3 regions of the Nitratireductor sp. L15S-10 genome follow, and region 1 is predicted to be linked to each of the others. Evidence: predicted binding sites of a transcription regulator. Region 1 holds the regulator's gene; each other region holds the start of a gene.
What was found. Region 1 encodes LexA, which represses DNA repair genes until DNA is damaged. Its sites were predicted from a motif close to TGTTCNNNNTGTGTTCNG; they were not measured.
Positions count from the first base shown of each region.

Region 2: the regulator LexA is predicted to act here: its motif matches at 1,920-1,937, upstream of P2W41_RS19010 (ImuA family protein).
Region 3: the regulator LexA is predicted to act here: its motif matches at 2,673-2,690, upstream of rhuM (RhuM family protein).

Region 1 is NZ_CP120674.1:2,075,855-2,083,311, reverse strand. Features, by position in the region: gene P2W41_RS09980 (peptidylprolyl isomerase) at 1-453, opposite strand, end outside; gene coaD (pantetheine-phosphate adenylyltransferase) at 535-1,035, opposite strand; gene P2W41_RS09970 (hypothetical protein) at 1,265-1,399, shown strand; gene gyrA (DNA gyrase subunit A) at 1,446-4,232, opposite strand; gene P2W41_RS09960 (MarC family protein) at 4,464-5,096, shown strand; gene lexA (transcriptional repressor LexA) at 5,195-5,914, shown strand; gene P2W41_RS09950 (NAD(P)H-hydrate dehydratase) at 6,023-7,457, opposite strand, start outside.
Region 2 is NZ_CP120675.1:198,049-205,505, reverse strand. Features, by position in the region: gene P2W41_RS19015 (DNA polymerase Y family protein) at 1-1,195, opposite strand, end outside; gene P2W41_RS19010 (ImuA family protein) at 1,110-1,871, opposite strand; partial or broken gene P2W41_RS19005 (ATP-dependent helicase) at 2,063-4,133, shown strand; gene P2W41_RS19000 (SOS response-associated peptidase) at 4,148-4,819, shown strand; gene dinB (DNA polymerase IV) at 4,939-5,979, shown strand; gene P2W41_RS18990 (RES family NAD+ phosphorylase) at 6,057-6,644, opposite strand; gene P2W41_RS18985 (hypothetical protein) at 6,641-7,357, opposite strand.
Region 3 is NZ_CP120674.1:252,013-259,469, forward strand. Features, by position in the region: gene pheT (phenylalanine--tRNA ligase subunit beta) at 1-2,008, shown strand, start outside; gene rhuM (RhuM family protein) at 2,158-2,394, opposite strand; gene P2W41_RS01215 (Gfo/Idh/MocA family protein) at 2,870-3,859, shown strand; gene P2W41_RS01220 (cell wall hydrolase) at 3,874-4,518, opposite strand; gene dnaK (molecular chaperone DnaK) at 4,848-6,761, shown strand; gene P2W41_RS01230 (acyltransferase) at 6,887-7,457, shown strand, end outside.

The DNA.
Region 1 (7,457 bases):
GTCGCCCTTCTTGATCGCATCGACCAGTTCCATGCCCGATTCGACCTCACCGATCACCGTGTATTGTCCGTTCAGGTGCTCCGCAGGCGCAAACATAATGAAAAACTGAGAATTGGCGGAATTTGGATCCTGAGACCGCGCCATTCCGACGGTGCCGCGCGTGAATGCTGCCTCAGAGAACTCCGCCGGCAAATTTGGCTTGTCCGAACCACCGGTACCGACGAGCCGGGCATCAAAGCCGTCCTCGACATCGCCGTACTGAACATCACCCGTCTGCGCCATGAACCCGTCGATCACCCGATGGAAAGCGACATTGTCATAGGCCCCTTCCTCGACAAGGGCCTTGACCTGCTCAACGTGCTTCGGCGCAAGATCTGGCCGCAATGCGATGGTCACCTCACCGTTCCTGAGCTTTAAAATCATCGTATTCTCCGGCTCGGCGGCTGAAGCCATGCCGAGGCCGGCAATAAGGGCACCGACCACGAGCGCAGACGAAGCGAGCTTGCGAAGCTGCATAAAACTCTCCTTTTGGTTTCAGGCGGGGAATTTGGCCTTAAGCGCTGCCAGTACCACGGAAGGCACGAATGGCGCGATGTCTCCACCCATGGAAGCGATCTGACGGACAAGTGTGGCGGTAATGGTGCGCACGGACGGGCTGGCCGGCAAAAAAACCGTTTGCAGGTCCGGCGCCATGGTCTCGTTCATGCCGGCCATTTGCATCTCGTAGTCCAGATCCGTGCCGTCGCGCAGACCGCGGATCATGATCGAGGCACCCTGTGTGCGCGCGGCGTCGATCACCAGTTTGTCAAACGCCACGACCTCGATCCGCCCGGCGTCTTGACCCAATTCGGCCACCGCAGAACGCTCAATCAGCGAAACGCGCTCTTCGTAGCTGAAAAGCGGCTTTTTGCCCGGATGAACGCCGATCCCGACGACCACTTTGTCGGCCACAGTCAACGCACCCTTGAGCACATCGAGGTGGCCGTTTGTGAGAGGGTCGAATGACCCCGCATAGAAAGCTGTTCGCTCGGTCATGGCGTGCTTGTATCCATCTTAGCAGGCGTTGGCAATTCGCCAATCGCGCCTCTTGGGCTCGGGCCAGAACCGCTTCGGCGGAAAAAGATGAACCACGCCTGAACGCCTCATTCAACAGCGGTTTGAACCAAATCGGCTAGTCAGGTCACCAATGCCTGCAGGGGCGCCGCGTTGAAGAATGAAACCAAATCGCGGCTCTCTACGTTAATAGACCAAAAGGAGACAAGCCATGCTGATCTTTACGCTCGCTGCCGCAATGACCGTCGCGATGCTGATTGCCACCGTCGTCGGTCTCCATGAAGAAGCCAGCCGCATCAAGCTGGAGAATCGCGTCCGCAGCTCTGCCAACCGTCGCTTTCATTAAACCCGGAGCGAGGCGGTGAAAAAGTCTGAGTTGGTACCGCAGCCGATCACTCTGCAGCACCATCTCCCTGTTCCGTAACCACTTCGCTCTCTACGGCTTCATCGCCTGTTGAAATTTCATCTTCGGTCTGCGTGTCCGAAATGCGCTCTACCGAAACCACCTTCTCGTCCTTTGCGGTATTGAAGATGGTAACACCCTTTGTGGCTCGGCTGGCAATACGTATTCCGTTCACCGGAACCCGGATAACCTGCCCGGCATTGGAAACCAGCATGATCTGATCGTCCTCCTCCACCGGGAATGCGGCAACCAAGGGGCCGATTTCATCGGTTTTGCTGACATCCGTGGCTCGAATGCCCTTGCCGCCTCGACCGGTCACCCTGAAATCATAACTTGAAGAACGTTTTCCGTAACCGAATTCGCTGACGGTCAAAACCATCTGTTCGCGAGCTTTCAGTTCCTCATAGCGTTCGGGCGAAAGGCTCTCTTCCTCTCCCAGTTCCTCATTGGTGAGAGCAACTTCTTCCTCATCCCCGTTCGCCTGCCTGCGTTCTGCCGCTGCCTGCTTCAGATAGGCGGCACGTGCGGCAGGGCTTGCTTCGACGTGGGAAAGTATCGCCATGGAGATTACGCGGTCGCCCTCTGCCAGATTGATGCCGCGCACGCCGATCGAATTGCGGCCTGCAAAGACGCGCACATCCGAGACACAGAAGCGGATGCACTGGCCCGAAGCTGCGGTCAGCAACACGTCATCATCCTCTGTACAGGTGTAGACACCGAGGATCTCGTCATTTGGATCGTCCAGCTTCATCGCAATCTTGCCGTTGCGATTGACCTGTACGAAATCTGAAAGCTTGTTGCGGCGCACCGTTCCCCGGGTGGTGGCGAACATGACGTCAAGCGCGCCCCAGCTTTCCTCGTCTTCAGGCAGCGGCATGATCGTCGTGATGCTTTCGCCCTCCTCCAGCGGCAGCATGTTGCGCAGAAACTTGCCGACGGATTGCGGCGTTCCGACCGGGAGGCGCCAGACCTTTTCCTTATAGACGATACCGCGCGAGGAGAAGAACAGAATGGGTGTGTGCGTGTTGGCGACAAACAGCCGCGTGACGAAATCCTCGTCCTTGGTCGACATGCCCGAACGGCCCTTGCCGCCCCGCGCCTGCGCCCGGTAGATCGATAGAGGCACGCGCTTGATATAACCTTTGCGGGTGACGGTGACCACCATGTCCTCGCGCTGGATCAGGTCCTCATCGTCGAGGTCTGCTCCACCTTCGGTGATTTCGGTCCGGCGAGGTGTGCCGAATTCGTCCCGTACGGCAATGAGTTCGTCTTTGACGATCTGCTGAATACGGGCGCGCGATGCCAGAATTTCCAGGTAATCGCTGATTTCTGCACCGATCTGGTTCAACTCGTCGGCGATTTCATCGCGACCGAGTGCTGTCAACCGCTGCAGACGCAGTTCGAGGATCGCGCGGGCCTGCTCCTCGGAAAGATTGTAGGTGCCATCCTCGTTGATCCGATGCCGCGGATCGTCGATCAGAAGGATCAGGGCTTCCACGTCAGCCGCGGGCCAACGACGCTCCATCAATTGCTCGCGCGCCGTCTGCGGATCCGGCGCATGGCGGATAAGCTTGATCACCTCGTCGATATTGGCGACAGCGATGGCAAGACCGACCAGCACATGCGCGCGGTCGCGCGCCTTGCGCAGCAGGTATTTGGTGCGGCGGCTGACGACGTCTTCACGGAAATGGACAAAGGCCTTCAAGAGATCGAGCAGGTTCATCTGCTCAGGCTTACCGCCATTCAGCGCAACCATGTTCGCACCGAATGAAGTTTGCAGCGGCGTGAACCGATAAAGCTGGTTCAGCACGACATCGGCAACTGCATCGCGCTTCAACTCGACCACGACCCGATAGCCCTGGCGGTCGCTCTCGTCACGGATATCGGAGATACCCTCGATGCGCTTGTCGCGCACCAGTTCAGCCATCTTCTCGATCATCGAGGCCTTGTTGACCTGATAGGGTATTTCCGAGATCACGATGGCTTCACGATCGTTGCGCGCCGGCTCGATGGCCACCTTGCCGCGCATCATGATGGAGCCGCGGCCGGTTTCATAGGCACTGCGGATTCCGGACCGTCCGAGGATAAGGCCCCCGGTGGGGAAATCCGGCCCCGGAATCAGCTCCTGCAGTTCAGGCAGACTGATCGCCGGATTGTCGATCATGGCCACGCAGCCATTGATGACTTCCGACAGATTGTGCGGCGGAATGTTGGTCGCCATGCCAACCGCGATGCCACCGGAACCATTGACCAGAAGGTTCGGATAACGGGCCGGAAGCACTTTGGGTTCACTGCCGGACCCGTCATAGGTGTCCTGGAAGTCGACCGTCTCCTTGTCGATATCCTCGAGAAGCTCGTGGGCGCCCTTTGTCAACCGGGACTCGGTATAGCGCATCGCCGCCGGCGGATCGCCATCGATGGAACCGAAATTGCCCTGACCGTCGATCAGTGGCAGGCGCATGGACCAATGCTGCGCCATGCGCACAAGCGCATCGTAGATCGCCGCATCTCCGTGAGGATGGTATTTACCCATCACATCGGCGACAGGACGTGCCGACTTCACATATTTGCGGTTCCAGTGATAGCCGCTTTCGTGCGAGGCGTAGAGAATGCGCCGGTGCACCGGTTTCAAACCGTCGCGCACATCCGGGAGTGCGCGGCTCACGATGACGCTCATCGCGTAATCGAGATAGGAGCGCTGCATCTCCTCGATGATGGAAATCGGCTCGATATCGTCGGGCTCGCCCGGTCCGGTCGGCGTTGTCTGGTCAGTCAAATCGGATCACACACAAAATAAGGAATCACTGACTTCTTATATATGAAACGCCATTGATTCTCCAATCGGAGCAGAGATTGGCGCAAAGGAAATCCAACGCAATTTCAGATGCATATGGCAGGTCTGTGAATGGAGGCACCGACAAATCGCCGCAGTCAGGCGCCTGGAGGTGGCAATCAGGGCTTTTCCGAACCCTCCTGGCTGGGCTAGACAGTCACAAGGGAGGACCCCATGTCAGGTTACGAGACCCTGTTCAACGCGTTCGTCACATTGCTCGTGACCGTGGACCCACCAGGTCTTGCGCCACTCTTTCTTGCGCTGACGGTCGGCATGAACCGTTCAGAGCGCAATCAGGTCGCCGTCCGCGCCGCAATCATCGGCTTCGCCGTTCTTGCGCTCTTCGGCGTGGCTGGCAGCGCCATACTTTCCGTTTTCGGCATCACACTTCCGGCGTTCCGCGTGGCCGGCGGTCTGCTTCTCTTCTTCATAGCGTTCGAGATGATTTTTGAACGCCGCCAGGAGCGCCACGAAAAAAGCGCCGAACGCGCCATCACCCGGGACATGATCCGAAATATTGCGGCATTTCCGCTGGCAATCCCCCTGATCGCCGGCCCCGGAGCGATTTCTGCCACCGTGCTTCTCTCCGGATCCTTCAGCGGCCTCACCGGAACCGCTACATTGCTGGCAATTCTTCTCACTACGATCGCCATTACCTACGCTGTGTTCACACTTGCAGAGCGCGTGGACCGCTTCCTCGGCGAGACAGGACGATCGATCCTGACAAGACTTCTGGGCGTGATACTTGCAGCTCTGGCCGTGCAGTTCGTCGCGGACGGCGCAAAGGCCCTGTTCCATGCGCCATAACGCAAGAAATCGAAAGAAAATGCCGGGAGTTGCGGAACACAACTGGAACATATAGAGTATGTTCTGGTTTTGTTTTTAACTGATTCTCGGTGGCTACCATGCTGACCCGCAAGCAGCACGAACTTCTCCTGTTCATTCATGAGCGCTTGAAGGAGACCGGAATTCCACCATCCTTCGACGAAATGAAGGAGGCGCTGGACCTTGCGTCCAAGTCGGGCATCCACCGGTTGATCACCGCCCTGGAGGAACGCGGCTTTATCCGCCGGCTTCCCAATCGGGCCCGTGCGCTCGAGGTGTTGCGCCTGCCCGATTCGATTGCGCCGGGCCTGAATGCCGGCGCACGCAGGTTTTCGCCGAGCGTCATTGAAGGCAGCCTCGGCAAAGCGCCACCATCCCAGCCCAAGCCGGCAGCCAGCAATGACGACTCGCTTGCCGGTGTCGTTTCGGTGCCGGTCATGGGGCGCATCGCTGCGGGTGTTCCGATCGATGCCATCCAGCACCAGACCCATTCCATCGCCGTCCCTCCGGACATGCTGAGCGGTGGCGACCACTATGCGCTGGAGGTCAAGGGCGATTCGATGATCGAGGCAGGCATCTTCGACGGCGACACCGTCATCATCCGCGAAACCCAGACTGCCAACCCCGGCGAGATCGTGGTTGCCCTTGTGGATCAGGAAGAAGCAACCCTGAAGCGCTTTCGGCGCAAGGGAGCGTCGATCGCCCTTGAGGCTGCCAATCCGGCATATGAAACACGGATATTCGGTCCTGACCGGGTGAAGGTTCAAGGGCGTCTGGTTGGCTTGATGCGCCGTTATTGACCTGCGGCGGAGAGGCATTTTTCCTCTCGCACATGGCTTCCTGAAACGTGAGTGTGGCCTGAAACTTGAATGTGGAAGGAAGCCCGGGGTGTTGCCGATGCCTGCAGGTCAGGACGGGTTTTCTCGAAACAGTTCCTGCAACACATTCGGCAGCGTTTCAGGCAGGTCTTCGGCGATCAGACCGCGCCCGAATGACCGACCGCATTCTGCGTGAATCCAGACGCCCGCGCATGCCGCTTCAAAAGCCGGCATCGCTTGAGCCATAAGGCTTGCGATTATTCCCGACAGTACATCGCCCGATCCGGCCGTTGCCAAGTGTGGCGTGGCGTTGACATTGATCGCCGCTCGCCCGTCGGGTGCCGCCACAATCGTATCAGGTCCCTTGAGCACAAGGGTCGCCCCGGATCGCACGGCCGCCTCCCGTGTTCGCTGCAGTTTCGAAGTTTCTGTTCCGTCGTGAAGATCGGGAAAAAGCCGGACGAATTCTCCCTCATGCGGGGTGAGAACAACCTTGCCGGCGGAAGCCCTGATCATGCCAAAAAACACATCCTGCATGCCGCCAAAGGCCGTGAGTGCGTCGGCATCGAAGACCAGTCCGCTTGCGTCATTCGCCTTGTCGAGAAGAGCGCGTGCGAAACTGCGCGTTCGTCCCCCTGTGCCGGCGCCTGGCCCGAGAACGGTCCCGGTGGGTCCCCGGTCGACAAAAAAGGCCCGCAACTCGCTTACGGTGTCGGCTTTGCGCAGCATGATCGACGTCAAATGCATCGCATGAACCGAAAGCGCGTTGGCGGGCGAAAGAACCGTTACGGCCCCTGCCCCTGTGCGCGCCGCTGCCCGCGCAGCAAGTCGCGCCGCCCCTGTCGAGGTGGCCCCGCCAGAAATCACGGCCACATGACCGCGCGAATATTTGTGAGCGCTGACGCGAAGTTTCGGCAAGGCTTCCCGCCACAAAGCAGGCTGGTTTTCCCAAAGTGCCTGACCAACAGTATCAAGCGCGCTGTCTGCAATGCCTATATCCGCAACAACGAGATCACCGCACATTTGCCGCCCCGGCACGAGCAGATGTCCGGGCTTTTTGCGAAAGAAGGTGACGGTCAGATCCGCCGACAAGGCCGCGCCAAGTGGCTTTCCTGTCAATCCGCAAACACCTGAGGGCAGATCGATGGCGACCACAGCAAGCCCGCTGCTGCTTACCTTTCCGATGATCCCGGCCTCCATTTCTTCCAGGGGACGCGTCAGACCTGCGCCGAACAACGCATCCACCACAAGCCACCCTCGACTGGCTTCGAAAGCCGCCAATGGCTCCGGTTTAACCGGACAATCCATAAGTGCGATCGCGGCATCGCTGCCCGAGGCCGGTTCGGCGTTGGCAAAAACGCGAACGCTCAGGCCTCGTTCTGTCAGGAGGCGCGCAACGACATAGCCGTCACCCCCATTGTTACCCGGGCCGCACAGGACGAGAAAGCCCTCCGCATCAGCATGACGAGCAAGGATTTCATCCACCACCGCCGCCCCCGCATTCTTCATGAGGCCATATCCGTCA
Region 2 (7,457 bases), on a different replicon from region 1:
GCGCAAGCGCCGGCACTCGCGTGACTGCGCGCTCCGGCACATCGCTCTGCACCGGCTTGAACCGGTAGAGCCTGTTCTCACCGACGCGATTGGCAAGCACGTCGACCAGATCCGAGAGATCCGGCTCGGGCTCCTCGACGAGCGAGGAAATCGTCTGCTTGTCCTTGAGCGGTTCGGATTGAACCGCGGCCAGCACCATGATCTCGATGCCGAAGCCTGGATCGACGGTTTCGATCCTGTCGCAGAGGAGACGGGTCAGGCGCCTTGGATCGCGCACCGGCTGGGCCGTGCCAACGCGGATGAACTGCTTGGTGTTGTCGACGCGATGGAACAGCAGATCGAGCCGGCGGGCGCCGAGCCCACGCTTTTCCAGCTCTATGCAAAGGGCTTCGGCGAGCCTGGCCGTATAGCGGGCGATGGTTTCGGCCGCGCCGATCGGCTCTCCGAAGACACGGCGCACCTCGACCAGCTCGGGCGAACGAACCGGATCGACGGGTTCGGCGAGGCGTCCCAGCGCCTGGTCGAGCCGGCGGCTGATCTCGGGGCCAAAGCGCAAGGCAAGCGGCGCCCGCGGTTGCGCCATCAGGTCTCCGATTGTCTCGAAGCCGAGGGTGCGTAGCCCGGCAACCGTGTCGGGCTCGAGCCGCAGCGCTGCCAGCGGCAACAGCCGGAGCATCGCTTCTGTCTCGCCGGGCGCAATGACAGATGTGTAGCGGCGCAGGAAGCGTGCCGCGGCATGGGCCGCACCCCATGTATCGGCAATCGCCGCCCGCGCCTCGACGCCGGAGGCCGCGAAGCGCTGGACGATCGAAGTGAGCATGGCGGCCTCGCCGCCATGGAGATGATCGGCGCCGGTTGTGTCGATCACCAGCCCGTCCGGCGGATCGGGTGCCACCACGGGCGAGATGCGCTGCAACGCCCAGAGCGCGAGTCTGTCGAGCCCTTCGGCGTCGGCCGCGGGGTCGGCATCGAGGACGACGAGACCGGGCACCAGCGCCTGCGCCTTGGTGACGGCCATGCCGACGCTAACGCCCAGGGCCTGCGCATTGGCGTCAAGAGCGGTGATCAGCCGGCGCCGGCCGGTGCGGCCGACAAGGACGAGCGGCGCCTCAGCCGGAAGCGACGCGCCGTCCGACGTCCTTCTGAGGCGATCCGTAGGCCACCTTGGAAGGAAGAGCGATACGACCCTGGGCATCGCAGGCCTCCACTTCGAAATCAGCACTTTCCCCGGCCCGGCACCGGATCAGCTCGACCAGCCAGCGGGCCCGCCCGAGACCGGGAACTGGCAGCGGTGCAGAGGGGAGAACGGAAACCCGCCAGCGCGTGACGCTGGCCGTGGGCTGCCCGAAATCCCCCGCCTCGGTCTGACGCCGCCAGCGCCGGACGGCGAGACCGATCGTGTTCGAGCCTTCCGCCGCAAGCTGCAGCCGGCGGGATGCGGTCATTGAAAGGCGGGCGGTTTCGGCGACCACGGCCCCGAGTCCGCCATGGCGCAGCCCTTCCTCAAAGCAGGCGAGCAACGCCTTTTCATCACCGGCCTCGACATGGATCACGCTGTCGGGCGGCAGACCTGCCTGGGCGATCGCCGGGGCAAAAAGATCGGGTCGGGTTACGATCCAGAGGACTTTGCCTTTTGTACGCGCGGCGATCCCCGCCGCGAACAGCGCGGCGGCCGCGCCGTCCACGGCGCCATTCCCGCCTCCGGCCACCTCATGCAGGCATCCCAACCCCAGACCTCCTCCCGGAAGCCGCCGGTCGATCTCGGCGACGCCGAAGGGCAGGACCTCGCGCGCACGGCCGGCACCGCTGTCCAGGTGCGCAATGCGCTCCTGGAGCTCAGCAATGACAGCGTTTGCCGCGCGATCGGCCATGTAAGTCCAGTTCTCCTGAGGGCTTTGCAACGCCTCAAGGCGCTGTTATGTTCATTATTTGTTCCGTTTCCGATAATGAGTCAATCAGACTCCGCGATGAGTCTTTCCGGTGCGGATGGGGACGAGACGGCAGCAACGGCGCAGTATTGGCCGATTGTCGTTGATTCGCAGGGCGATAGGAGCGGGACGGAATGAATGCGGCGCATCTGGAAAAATTGAACGACGGTCAACGCGCCGCGGTCATTCACGGCATCGGCCTGCCCGATGGCCAGGTGGGCGGCCCGCTGCTGATCATTGCGGGTGCGGGCTCGGGCAAGACCAACACGCTGGCCCATCGCGTGGCGCAGCTGATCATTTCCGGGGCTGATCCGCGCCGCATCCTGCTCATGACCTTCTCCCGCCGCGCGGCTGCCGAAATGGGAAAGCGCGTGGAGCGCATCTGCGCCAGAGTGCTCGGCGACAAGGCCGGCATCCTGACTGACGCGCTCGCCTGGTCGGGCACATTCCATGGGATCGGCGCGCGCATCCTGCGCGAATACGCCGTCGAGCTGGGGCTCGATCCGCAGTTCACCATCCATGACCGCGAGGACTCGGCGGACCTTTTGAACCTCATCCGGCACGAACTCGGCTTCTCAAGGATGGAAAGCCGGTTTCCGGCGAAGGGGACCTGCCTTTCCATTTATTCGCGCACGGTCAATGCCCAGGCGCCGCTCGAGGATATCCTGCGCGCCAACTATCCCTGGTGCGCCGGTTGGGAAATGCAACTGCGCGAGCTCTTCGCATCCTATGTCGAGGCCAAGCAGGTCCAGAACGTGCTCGATTACGACGATCTGCTGCTTTACTGGGCCCAGACCATGAGCGACGCGGCGCTGGCCGACGAGATCGGCGGCCGCTGGGATCACGTTCTGGTCGACGAGTATCAGGACACCAACCGCCTGCAAGCGACGATCCTGACCGGCCTCAAACCCGGCGGACGGGGCCTCACCGTCGTCGGCGACGACGCCCAGGCGATCTATTCCTTCCGCGCGGCCACGGTCAGGAACATCCTCGATTTCCCGAAGGAATTCTCGCCGGCCGCCGAAATCATCACGCTCGAACGGAATTATCGCTCCACCCAGCCGATCCTTGCTGCCGCCAATGGCGTGATCGGCCTTGCGCGCGAGCGGTTCACCAAGAACCTCTGGACCGACCGCGCTTCGAACGAACGACCGTGTCTCGTGACCGTTCGCGACGAGGCCGACCAAGCGAGATTCGTGGCCGACGCGGTGCTGGAGAACCGCGAGACCGGCATGCGGCTCAAGGATCAGGCCGTGCTCTTCCGGGCAAGCCACCATAGCGGTCCGCTCGAGGTGGAGCTCACCCGCCGCAACATCCCGTTCGTCAAATTCGGCGGGCTCAAATTCCTCGACAGCGCCCATGTCAAGGACATGCTGGCCGCGCTGCGCTTTGCCCAGAACATGCGCGACCGCGTGGCCGGCTTCCGATTGATGCAGCTGCTGCCCGGCGTCGGGCCGGCGACGGCACAGACCGCTCTCGACGCCGTTGCCGAGAGCACTGAACCGATCGACACACTTGATAACCTCCCCTGCCCTCCCCGTGCCCAGACCGACTGGCCGGGCCTCATCGAGCTGCTCGGCGGGCTACGATCCGGATCGTCAGGCTGGCCGGCCGAGATCGGACAGGTCCGCGCCTGGTACGAACCGCATCTTGAACGCATCCATGAGGATTTCGAGATGCGGCGGGCCGATCTGCTCCAAGCTCGAGGAGATCGCCGGCGGCTATCCCTCCCGCGAGCGCTTCCTCACTGAGCTTACCCTCGATCCTCCGGACGCCACGTCCGGACAGGCGGGTGTGCCGCTGCTCGACGAGGACTATCTGATCCTTTCGACCATCCATTCGGCCAAGGGCCAGGAATGGCGCTCGGTCTTCGTGCTCAACACGGTGGACGGGTGTATTCCTTCCGATCTCGGCGTCGGAACGTCCGACGAGATCGAGGAGGAACGGCGCTTGCTCTATGTCGCCATGACGCGGGCAAAGGACAGTCTCAACCTCCTCGTCCCGCAGCGCTTCTTCACCCATGGCCAATCCGCGACGGGCGACCGGCATGTCTATGCCTCGCGAACGCGGTTCATTCCCGCTAGTCTATTGGAATTGTTCGAATGCCGTGCCTGGCCCGTCGTTGCCCCCGGACAGGGGCCGCATGTCGGCCCACGGCAGGTTCGCCTCGATGTCGGCGCGAGGATGCGCGGCATGTGGCGATAAAAGGAAGAGGGAGAATGTGCAATCTTTATAATCTCACGACGACGCGCGACGCCGTGATGGAATTCACCAAGGCTTTTGCCGACAAGGCAGGTTGGAACGAACCGTCACTGGACGTCTATCCGAACACCCTGGCGCCCATCGTTCGTGTCGGCGCCGACGGCAAGCGCGAGATCGCGAGCGCCACCTGGGGCATGCCCACGCCTCCAGCCTATATCAAGGGCAATTACGATCCCGGCGTCACCAACATCAGGAACGTCAACTCGCCTCACTGGCGACGCTGGCTCGGCCCGACCAGCCGATGCGTCGTGCCGTTCACCTCTTTCGCCGAGCCCGATCCGGCCAGCAAGGTTCCGGGTGGCCGCGTTCCCAATGCCTGGTTCGCTCGCAATGCCGACCGGCCGCTCATGTTCTTTGCGGGATTCTGGACACCATGGAAGGGCGTCAGAAAGGTTCGTGACGGCGAGCGCGAATTCGAGCTGTTCGGGTTCCTCACGACTTCGCCGAACGAGATCGTCAGCCCGATCCATCAAAAGGCCATGCCGGCGATCCTGACCACGCCGGAAGAGGTCGACCTCTGGCTGACCGGCGAGTGGGACGCAGTCAAGCACCTGCAGCGGCCCCTGCCCGGCAACATACTCGTCGTGGTCGAGCCGCCCGTAAAACACGACGACGAGCTTCTTCTTTAGGCGGTGAGACCGAGGCGGACGGGCGAATGCTCACGATCACCGGAGACAGGCATGCCGATGATGGTGTCAGCGAACCGAAGGCCCAAGATCTTCCGGTTCGAAAGATCATCCATGTCGATATGGACGCCTTCTATGCTTCGGTGGAGCAACGCGACAATCCCGAACTGAGAGGCAAGCCCGTCGCGGTCGGCGGATCGGCGGCGCGCGGCGTGGTGGCTGCCGCGAGCTACGAGGCGCGCGCCTTCGGTGTGCGGTCGGCGCTGCCTTCGGTGACGGCCAAGCGCCGCTGTCCCGACCTTATCTTCGTCAAACCCCGGTTCGACGTCTATCGGGCAGTGTCGGCGCAAATCCAACGGATCTTCGCCGAGCACACCGACCTGATCGAGCCGCTCTCGCTCGATGAAGCCTATCTCGACGTCACGGAGAACAAGCAGAACATGCCGGTCGCCACCGATATCGCAACCATGATACGCGCCCGCATCAAGGAGGTGACCGGCCTCAACGCCTCGGCTGGGATCTCATACTGCAAGTTCCTGGCGAAGATGGCGAGCGATCTTAACAAGCCGAACGGTCAAGCGGTCATCACCCCGAAAATGGGCCCCGAATTCGTGGCCGACCTGCCGGTCAAGAAGTTCCACGGCGTGGGACCGGCGACGGCTGCCAAGATGCAGCGGCTCGGCATCGAGACCGGTGCCGACCTGCGAGAAAAGCCCCTGACCTTCCTGCAGGAGCACTTTGGGAAATCCGGGAGCTGGTATTACCGGATCGCGCGCGGGATCGACGAACGACCCGTTCAGCCCAACCGCCCGCGGAAATCCGTCGGCGCCGAAGATACCTTCGTGGCCGACATCTTCGACCTCGATTCGGCGCGCGCTGAACTGGTGCGGCTGGCCGAAAAAGTCTGGCGGCATTGCGAGGCCAAGGAGATTACCGGACGCACTGTGACGCTGAAGGTGAAGTTCGCCGATTTCCAGCAAATCACCCGCAGCAGAACGCTGCCGAGGTTCATAGGTGGCGCGGACGAGATGATTGATGTTTCGCAATCGATGCTCGCCGACCTGTTTCCCCTCGAGAAGGGCATTCGACTGCTCGGCGTGACGCTGTCGTCATTGGACGCCAGGGATAGCGGCGCGGCACCAGACCAATTGGCGCTTTTCTGATTGGGCAGAGCCAGCACAACCTCCGGCCGACCTCGGGTGTGCCTCAACCCAGGGCGGGGCATCCAGGCTCTCGCTAGTCACGGTCTCTTTATGACCGTGACGTGAAGTTCTTCGACGACGGACGGAAGGCAGGCGAGTTCGGGCAGATCGGCTGCCGGGCTGTCGGCGTCGAGACTGGTCTCGACGGCGCGGTCGTAGACGGCCACGCATTGCTTGTTGGTGATGCGCGACATGTAGATGATTCCATCGACGTCTGTTTGGTCGTAGAGTTTCTGGCTGAAGCGCCTTCCCGCTGCCTGTGCCTTCGCACGAACGGCGTCCGTCGAGACACCCAACAGGCTGGCACCTTCGAACCGCAGATCGAGCAAGAAGAGCGGACGGGCATTGCGGACGCTGGTGATGGAATATCGATCGAACTCCTCCTGCAGGAGCAGGCGCTCGGATTTCCCTTCGAAGCGATCGCGGATAATGGTCTCCGCGACCGCCGTTTTCACGTCCTGCGCCAGATAGAGCAGCTTGAATTTGTCCCGCGGGCTTGAAAAGCGGGTCTTGCCGAACCCCATGCCAAGCGGAGTCGCCGCATGCTCTCGGGCGAGGATGCGCACGTAGTCATCGACGCGAACCCGAACGACCAGCCTCTGCAGGATCTGTTGATCGAGGGTCATTGGGCGGCGAAATACGCCGCGGCGGCATCGACAACCTCACCTACACGATCCTGTTTCAGCAGATCGATAGGTTTGCGGCCAGCTAGAACGGGGTTCCTTTGGCTCAGCCAGAGCCAGGCCGTGCGCTCGCTTTTGGCAAGCTGCATGATCTCCCGAATACCGCGCGCGGGTCGACCATCTATAAACTGCTCGAGAGGATAGACATGTTTCCTGGTCCCTTTGAGCAACCCAATGACGTCGCCCTCGTGTTGCCAGCGGTTGAGGGACGAACGCGCCACTCCATACTCTCGGCTAAGCTCCGTGGCGCCAGCCACGCGTCCCGCCCAGTCCTCAAGCTTCCGGTGGACGGCGATCGCAGCCAGGCCCTTCTGACCCTGATCTGATGTGACCATGGCTCCAAGGCCTTCACCTTTCGAGGGCTCTATTTCATCAGGAACACTCAGAGAGATTCTGCCGGATCGTTCGCGTCCGAAGCTCTCGAACACACGGCGGATGCGCTGCTTGAGCTCAGCGCTGTGCGCGTTGAGTTCCTGACGTTGTTCAGCCGGCAGCCTGGCAACAACCTCAGCAACTTCGCCAGCGATAAGGGCTGACAAAGCCAGCGAACCGGGGCCGAAGCCCTTCTCCGTCTTGAGGGCGTTCGACACCTTAGCGGCTACACGATCGGCGATGTTTTGATCGAGTCGCTCGGTTTGAGCATTTGACCTAACCATAGGAGGCACTCCTTGCGGGTTTCAGGCCATAGATAGGCCCCTTTGTGCCATTTGTCTAGTATGTCTCATTCGTGCAAAAGCCGTCACCATGGATTGTGCG
Region 3 (7,457 bases), 1.8 Mb from region 1:
CATCATCGACCTGCCCGAAGACGCCCCCGTCGGCATCTCCTTCGCAAGCTGGGCGAAGCTCGACGATCCGGTGATTGAAATCGGCCTCACGCCGAACCGGCCCGATTGCACCGGCGTCCACGGCATCGCGCGTGATCTGGCAGCCGCTGGCCTCGGCACATTGAAGGATGCGCCCATCGCGCCGGTGGCCGGCAAGGGAGCATGCCCGGTCGATCTCACCATCGAAGCGCCGGAACTCTGTCCCGGTTTCGCGCTACGGCTCGTACGCGGCGTGAAGAACGGCCCCTCGCCAAAATGGATGCAGCAGCGGCTTACGGCCATCGGCCTGCGTCCCATCAATGCGCTGGTCGACATCACCAATTATGTGACCTTCGACCGCGGGCGCCCCCTCCACGTTTTCGACGCTGCCAAGGTGAAAGGCAATCTCACCGTGCGCCGCGCCAGAGAGGGCGAGACGCTGCTGGCGCTCGATGAGCGCGAATACACGCTGACGCCGGAAATGTGTGTCATCGCCGACGAAAACGGTGTTGAATCCATCGCCGGCATCATGGGCGGGGAGCATTCGGGCTGTGACGAGAACACCACGGATGTGCTGATCGAATCCGCCCTGTGGGACGCGATGAACATTGCCCGCACGGGCCGCGACCTCGGCATCATCACCGATGCGCGCTATCGCTTCGAGCGTGGCGTCGACCCGGAAATGATGGAGCCAGGCCTTGAGCTTGCTACCCAGCTCGTTCTCGACCTGTGCGGCGGTGAGGCCACCGAAAGCTGCGTTGTCGGCTATGAAGGCTATAAGCCACGCAGCATCACCTTCCCGGTGAGCGAGGTGAAGCGCCTGACCGGACTTGAGGTTTCGAGTGCGGAAAGCAGGGACATTCTCAACCGCCTCGGCTTCGCCTCCACCGGCGACGGCGATGTGCTGGAAGTGTCCGTACCATCCTGGCGTCCAGACATCGACGGCAAGGCCGATCTGGTGGAAGAGGTGATGCGCATTCACGGCGTCAATGAGATCGCGCCGCAGCCCCTGCCCTCTCACGGCGCGGTCAACGGGCAGATCCTCACCGTGCTTCAGAACCGCACGCGCCAGGCGCGCCGCGCGCTAGCCGTGCGCGGCATGCTGGAGGCTGTCACCTGGACCTTCATCGACGAGAATCAGGCAAAGCTTTTCGGCGGGGGTGATGCTTCGCTCAAACTCTCCAACCCGATAGCCGCCTCCATGTCGGACATGCGCCCCTCATTGCTGCCGGGCCTCATCGCAGCAGCCCAGCGCAATGCAGCGCGCGGCTATGGCGATGTGGCGCTGTTCGAGGTGTCGAGCACTTATGAGAACGACAGCTATGAAGGCCAGCGCCGCGTGGCGGGCGGCATTCGTCGCGGCACAGCGGTGATTGACGGTGCCGGGCGGCACTGGTCGGGCAACAGCGCGCCGGTCGGCGTGTTCGATGCCAAGGCCGATGCGCTGGCAGCCCTTGAGGCTGCGGGCGCACCCGCCGACAAACTGCAGGTGGTGGCCGGCGGTCCGGACTGGTATCACCCCGGCCGCTCCGGCACGATCCGTCTTGGGCCGAAGATCGTGCTTGCCACGTTCGGTGAGATGCACCCGCGCACGCTGGAGGCGCTGGATGCCGAAGGGCCGATCTGTGGTTTCGAAGTGTTCCTCGACGCGATTCCCGAGCCGAAGGCAAAGGCCACACGCACCAAGCCGCGTCTCGACCTTTCGCCCTTCCAGCTCGTGCGGCGCGACTTTGCGTTCGTTGTCGATAAGGCCGTGGAAGCTGCAACCATCGAGCGCGCGGCAGCCGCCGCCGACAAGAAACTCGTCACCGGTGTGCGCGTGTTCGACATTTTCGAAGGTGCCTCGCTTGGCGAAGACAAGAAGTCCGTCGCCATCGAAGTCTCGATCCAGCCGCGCGACAAGACGTTGACGGATGAGGAGCTCGAAGCCATCGCCGACCGCATCGTCGCCAATGTCGGCAAGCAGACGGGCGGCGCACTGCGGGGTTAAACGCGTTCAGCGGCGGCTTTTCGGCAGCTGTTTCGCTTCGCGGACGAGCGCAGCAATGTGCTCGTCCGCTTTTTTGTGGCGCTCGATCTTTTGCTGTTCGGAAAATTTCTCGAATTCCGCGCGCGCATGATCCTTTGCAGCATCCGCACTCACACCGCCGCCTGTGCGCAGGACGGCCGGCCAAGACCTTCGAGCTGTTGGTCGAGAAGCCGGGTTGCATCCTCCATGACCACAAGCCGGCCTAGATCCGCCTGATCCTCGAAGATATCCAGAAGGATCGTGGTCAGGCGGTTGAGCTCACGGATTTTAGCATCGGCAAGATAATTCTTTGAGACAGTTACGTCCCGCTTGCGGATCGTGTCGCCTGGCCAGCTTTGCAGCCCCATATTCTCGACCTGTACTTGTGTGCATTTTTTGCACAGAAGTCTCTTCGTCGAGTTCTCCTTCCTCCAAAATGTTTGCAATATGTTTGGTGATGACGCTTCGCTCACGCCCGAATAGTCGGGCGATCTGATCCTGCGTCATCCAGAGCGTTTCGCCCTCATAGCGAATGTCGAGCCGCAGGCCCTTTTCACCATCGTAGATCAGAAACCGGTCTCCGGTTTCTGCATCTTCCACGAGATGGACGGGTTCATCCGCTTTCATGCGCCTCTCCAAGGGTTTCCAGAACATTAGAAGAACAAAATGGCGCGCGAAACCTTGCCGGTTTTCAATCCCCGGCATAGAGCGGATCACCGTTTCATAGAAACGCTGCTCCGCTCAATCCTTCCCTCTCTTCCCGCATTAGTGCGGACGTCAGGTGATTCCACCTGACTGCAAAATGCTCTATGTGTTTGCCTGCGCAAAACAGGAGGAAAGTGCATGTTCCGTTGGGGCGTTCTTTCGACGGCAAGGATTGGCCGCGAACAGGTGATTCCGCAGATCCAGGATTCGGAAAACGGCGTTGTGACGGCGATCGCCAGCCGCGATGAATCGAAGGCGCAGGCAGTGGCGGACCGCTTCGGCATCCCCCACGTGTTTTCTTCCTACGACGCGCTTCTTGCCTCGCCCGAGGTCGACGGCGTCTATATTCCGTTGCCCACCTCCGATCACGTGGCCTTTGCGATCAAGGCCGCGGATGCCGGAAAGCACGTGCTTGTGGAAAAGCCTCTGGCACTCGATGCCAAGGAGATTGCCCGCGTCATCGAGGCACGCGACCGCAACAATGTGGTCGTATCGGAAGCCTTTATGGTGACGTATCACCCACAATGGCACAAGGTGCGCGATCTGATCGCCGAAGGCGCGATCGGGCGGTTGCGGCATGTGCAGGGCGTGTTCTGCTACCACAATGTCGATCCCGACAACATGCGCAACAAGCCCGAGCTTGGCGGTGGCGGTCTCCCCGACATCGGCGTCTACCCCACCGTGACCACGCGCTTCGCCACGGGGCTGGAGCCCGAGCGCGTGCAGGCCGTGGTCGAACGCGACCCGAAATTCGGCACCGACATCTACTCAAGCGTCAAGGCCGACTTCGGCACGTTCGAACTCAGCTTCTACGTGTCGACGCAGATGGCGCTTCGCCAAAGTATGGTGTTCCACGGCGACAAGGGGTTCATTGAGGTGAACGCGCCCTTCAACACACCCGACTATGGCGATACGCGGGTGACGCTCTTCAGCGCAGATCACAACAGCGCCAGCATCTTCCGCTTTCCACGTGCACGTCAGTATCGTTTGCAGGCGGAAGCCATTGTGCGGGCGGCAGAGGGCGGCGCGGAAGCAACTGTCTTCACGCTTGAAGACTCGATCAGGAACCAGAAGCTGATCGATGCGATCTTCCGTGCCGGCGCGCATGACGGCTGGGAGACCGTTTAGCGTTCAGCATCAGTTCAAACGGGCCCGCGGCGCTTTCTTGCAAAAAATATGTGCCGGCCTATGCGTCCGAGCTTGTGCAGACGCCGCGCCCATCCCGGACGCACATAGCTGGCATGGTAATGCGTAGCCGCGCTCAGGGCCTGCAAGCGACCATCGGCTGAGCTCGTTTCCCTGGCGCACTCATTGGCGCAACTCTGCATGGCCGCAGCAATCTCCCGGGCCCGCCGCCAAGGCTTCTCTTCCTTTGGAAGGAGCGCCACGCCGGTGCATGTGAAAGAGAACTGGCAGCGATAGGGCCTGTGTGCGTTCTGAAACACCACGCCACAAATAGTGCTGGGGTACGATGCGGAGCGAACACGGTTTACGATGACCATCGCAACCGCCTTCTGGCCGTCTACGGGCTCGCTGCGCGCCTCATGATAAACCGCCGCCGACAGACAGGTCATCTCGGCTTCCCTGATAAGGGAGGGCAACACTGGATTGAATGCGGAACGCCGGGGCGAAGCGATTTCCCCGCTGGCCAGCTTTGTTATCGTTTTGAAAGTGGCCGGGAAGACCGCATCGGGCTCCCAGGCAGGGATCGACTGAAGTAGTGATGAAACGTACAATCCCCCGAACAAAATACTTTCTGCAAACATTGACACTCCTGTGAATACCATCCTGGTATCACCACCCTCCCGGGCCCCTGTCGCAGATCAGTCACACAACCTATGCGTGAAAACAAATTGGCTTTGCTTCAAATCCGGATATGAAGGTTTACCTTTCGTCAGGGTGCCCACCGGCGGACACCTCGCGCCGGAACGGGACCAGCTCGATCAAAATCGAGGCAAATCCCGCCTTGCGTTGCAAAAATAGCGTTCTTATATACGCCCCGAAGCTGTTCGGCGCGTTTCGTCCAGGGATGCTGCCGCAGCAAATTCGTGTGAACAGGGGCTGTCATCTGGAACGCCGGAATGGGTCCTGACAGTCTGCTTAGCGGAGAGAAGACATGGCAAAAGTTATCGGTATCGACCTCGGAACAACCAATTCCTGCGTCGCCGTCATGGACGGCAAGGACGCCAAGGTTATTGAGAACGCGGAAGGTGCACGCACCACGCCATCCATCGTGGCCTTTACGGATTCGGATGAGCGTCTGGTTGGTCAGCCGGCGAAGCGCCAGGCGGTCACCAACCCGGAGAACACCCTTTTTGCAATCAAGCGCCTGATCGGCCGCCGCTTCTCCGACCCTACGGTCGAGAAGGACAAGAAGCTGGTCCCCTACAAGATCGTCAAGGCTGATAATGGCGATGCCTGGGTCGAGGCGCACGGCAAGACCTATTCGCCCTCACAGATCTCTGCGATGACGCTGCAGAAGATGAAGGAAACGGCTGAATCCTATCTCGGCGAAAAGGTCGAGAAGGCGGTTATCACCGTTCCCGCCTATTTCAACGACGCCCAGCGTCAGGCCACCAAGGACGCCGGCAAGATCGCCGGTCTTGAAGTGCTGCGCATCATCAACGAACCGACCGCGGCTGCACTCGCCTACGGCCTCGACAAGAAGGACGGCAAGACCATTGCCGTCTACGACCTTGGCGGCGGCACATTCGATATTTCGATCCTCGAGATCGGCGATGGCGTGTTCGAGGTGAAGTCCACCAATGGCGACACATTCCTGGGCGGTGAAGACTTCGACATGCGTCTTGTCGAGTATCTGGCTGCCGAGTTCAAGAAAGAGCAGGGCATCGATCTCCAGCAGGACAAACTGGCTCTTCAGCGCCTGAAAGAGGCTGCCGAGAAAGCCAAGATCGAGCTTTCGTCTTCTTCGCAGACCGAGATCAACCTCCCCTTCATTACCGCTGACCAGTCGGGTCCGAAGCACCTGACGATGAAGCTGACACGCGCCAAGTTCGAGAGCCTCGTCGAGGACCTCGTCAAGCGCACGGTCGAGCCCTGCAAGGCCGCCCTTAAAGATGCTGGTCTGAACGCCGGCGAGATCGACGAAGTGGTTCTGGTCGGTGGCATGACCCGCATGCCCAAGGTCCAGGAAACGGTGAAGAGCTTCTTCGGCAAGGAGCCGCACAAGGGCGTGAACCCGGACGAAGTGGTCGCCATGGGTGCTGCGATTCAGGCCGGTGTTCTGCAGGGTGACGTGAAAGACGTTCTGCTGCTTGATGTGACCCCGCTGTCGCTGGGCATCGAAACGCTGGGCGGTGTCTTCACCCGCCTGATCGACCGCAACACGACGATCCCGACCAAGAAGAGCCAGGTCTTCTCGACCGCCGAGGACAACCAGAATGCGGTGACCATCAACGTGTTCCAGGGCGAGCGCGAAATGGCTGCCGACAACAAGAGCCTTGGCCGTTTCGATCTGACCGGCCTTCCGCCCGCACCGCGCGGCGTGCCGCAGATCGAGGTCACGTTCGACATCGACGCCAACGGCATCGTGAACGTCTCGGCCAAGGACAAGGGCACCGGCAAGGAGCAGGCGATCCGCATCCAGGCCTCTGGCGGTCTCAGCGACGACGAAATCGAGAAGATGGTGAAGGACGCCGAGTCCAACGCCGAAGCCGACAAGAAGCGCCGTGAAGCCGTGGAAGCCAAGAACCAGGCGGAAGCCCTGATCCACTCGACCGAGAAGTCCCTCAGCGAATATGGCGACAAGGTCTCCGAAGAGGAGAAGAAGGCCATCGAGGACGCGCTGGCCGAACTGAAAACCGCTACCGAAGGCGACGATGCCGAGGACATCAAGGCGAAGACCAACGCACTCGCCGAGGCTTCCATGAAGCTTGGTCAGGCCATGTATGAGGCAAGCCAGGCAGAAGCGGCCGAATCCGATGCGGCTGCCGACGCAAAGGCTTCGGGCGATGATGTCGTGGATGCCGATTTCGAGGAAATCGACGAAGACGACAAGAAGTCTGCCTGAGCGAGGCGATAAACCGATCGAAAAAGCCCGGGATTCACCTCCCGGGCTTTTTCATATCTTCTTAAATCTCCCCCCAATAGACTTGCCGGCAAACTAAAATCCACGGATTGGTCATGGGGAGGCTGATGATCCGGTACCGGCTCTTCGAGATCTGGCGCTTCGTCGCTGCGCTGCTGATCATGCTATACCACTTCGGGCATTTCGCGCCCGGCGCTGGTCTTGCCGTCAAGAACGAGCTGGCCTCGCTCCGGCCGCTGCTCGACATGTTTTTTATCATATCGGGATTCCTGATCTTTGCGCGGTACGGGGAACAGGTCCGGGATGCGAAGAGTTATGGCGTCTATCTCTACAAGCGACTGATCCGCCTTTACCCGCTGCATCTGGCCACACTCTCCTATTTTGTCCTGATCGGGCTTCTCGTCGCTCTTGGTGTCTTGCGTACAGGCGGCGAGCCGCAGCTTTACGACTGGAGTGCATTGCCATCCAATCTCCTGCTCATCCAGGCCTGGGGTGTGGAAGACAGGCTGACCTTCAATTTTGTCTCCTGGTCGCTTTCCGCCGAGTGGTTTGCCTATCTTCTGCTGCCCGTGATCCTCTTCGCCTATCGCCGTTCAGGACTTGCCGGCCTGTTCCTCCTGCTCTTCGCCTGCTACGCGGTTCTGGAGTTGCTGGTGCACACCGGCGTCATGCCGTTCG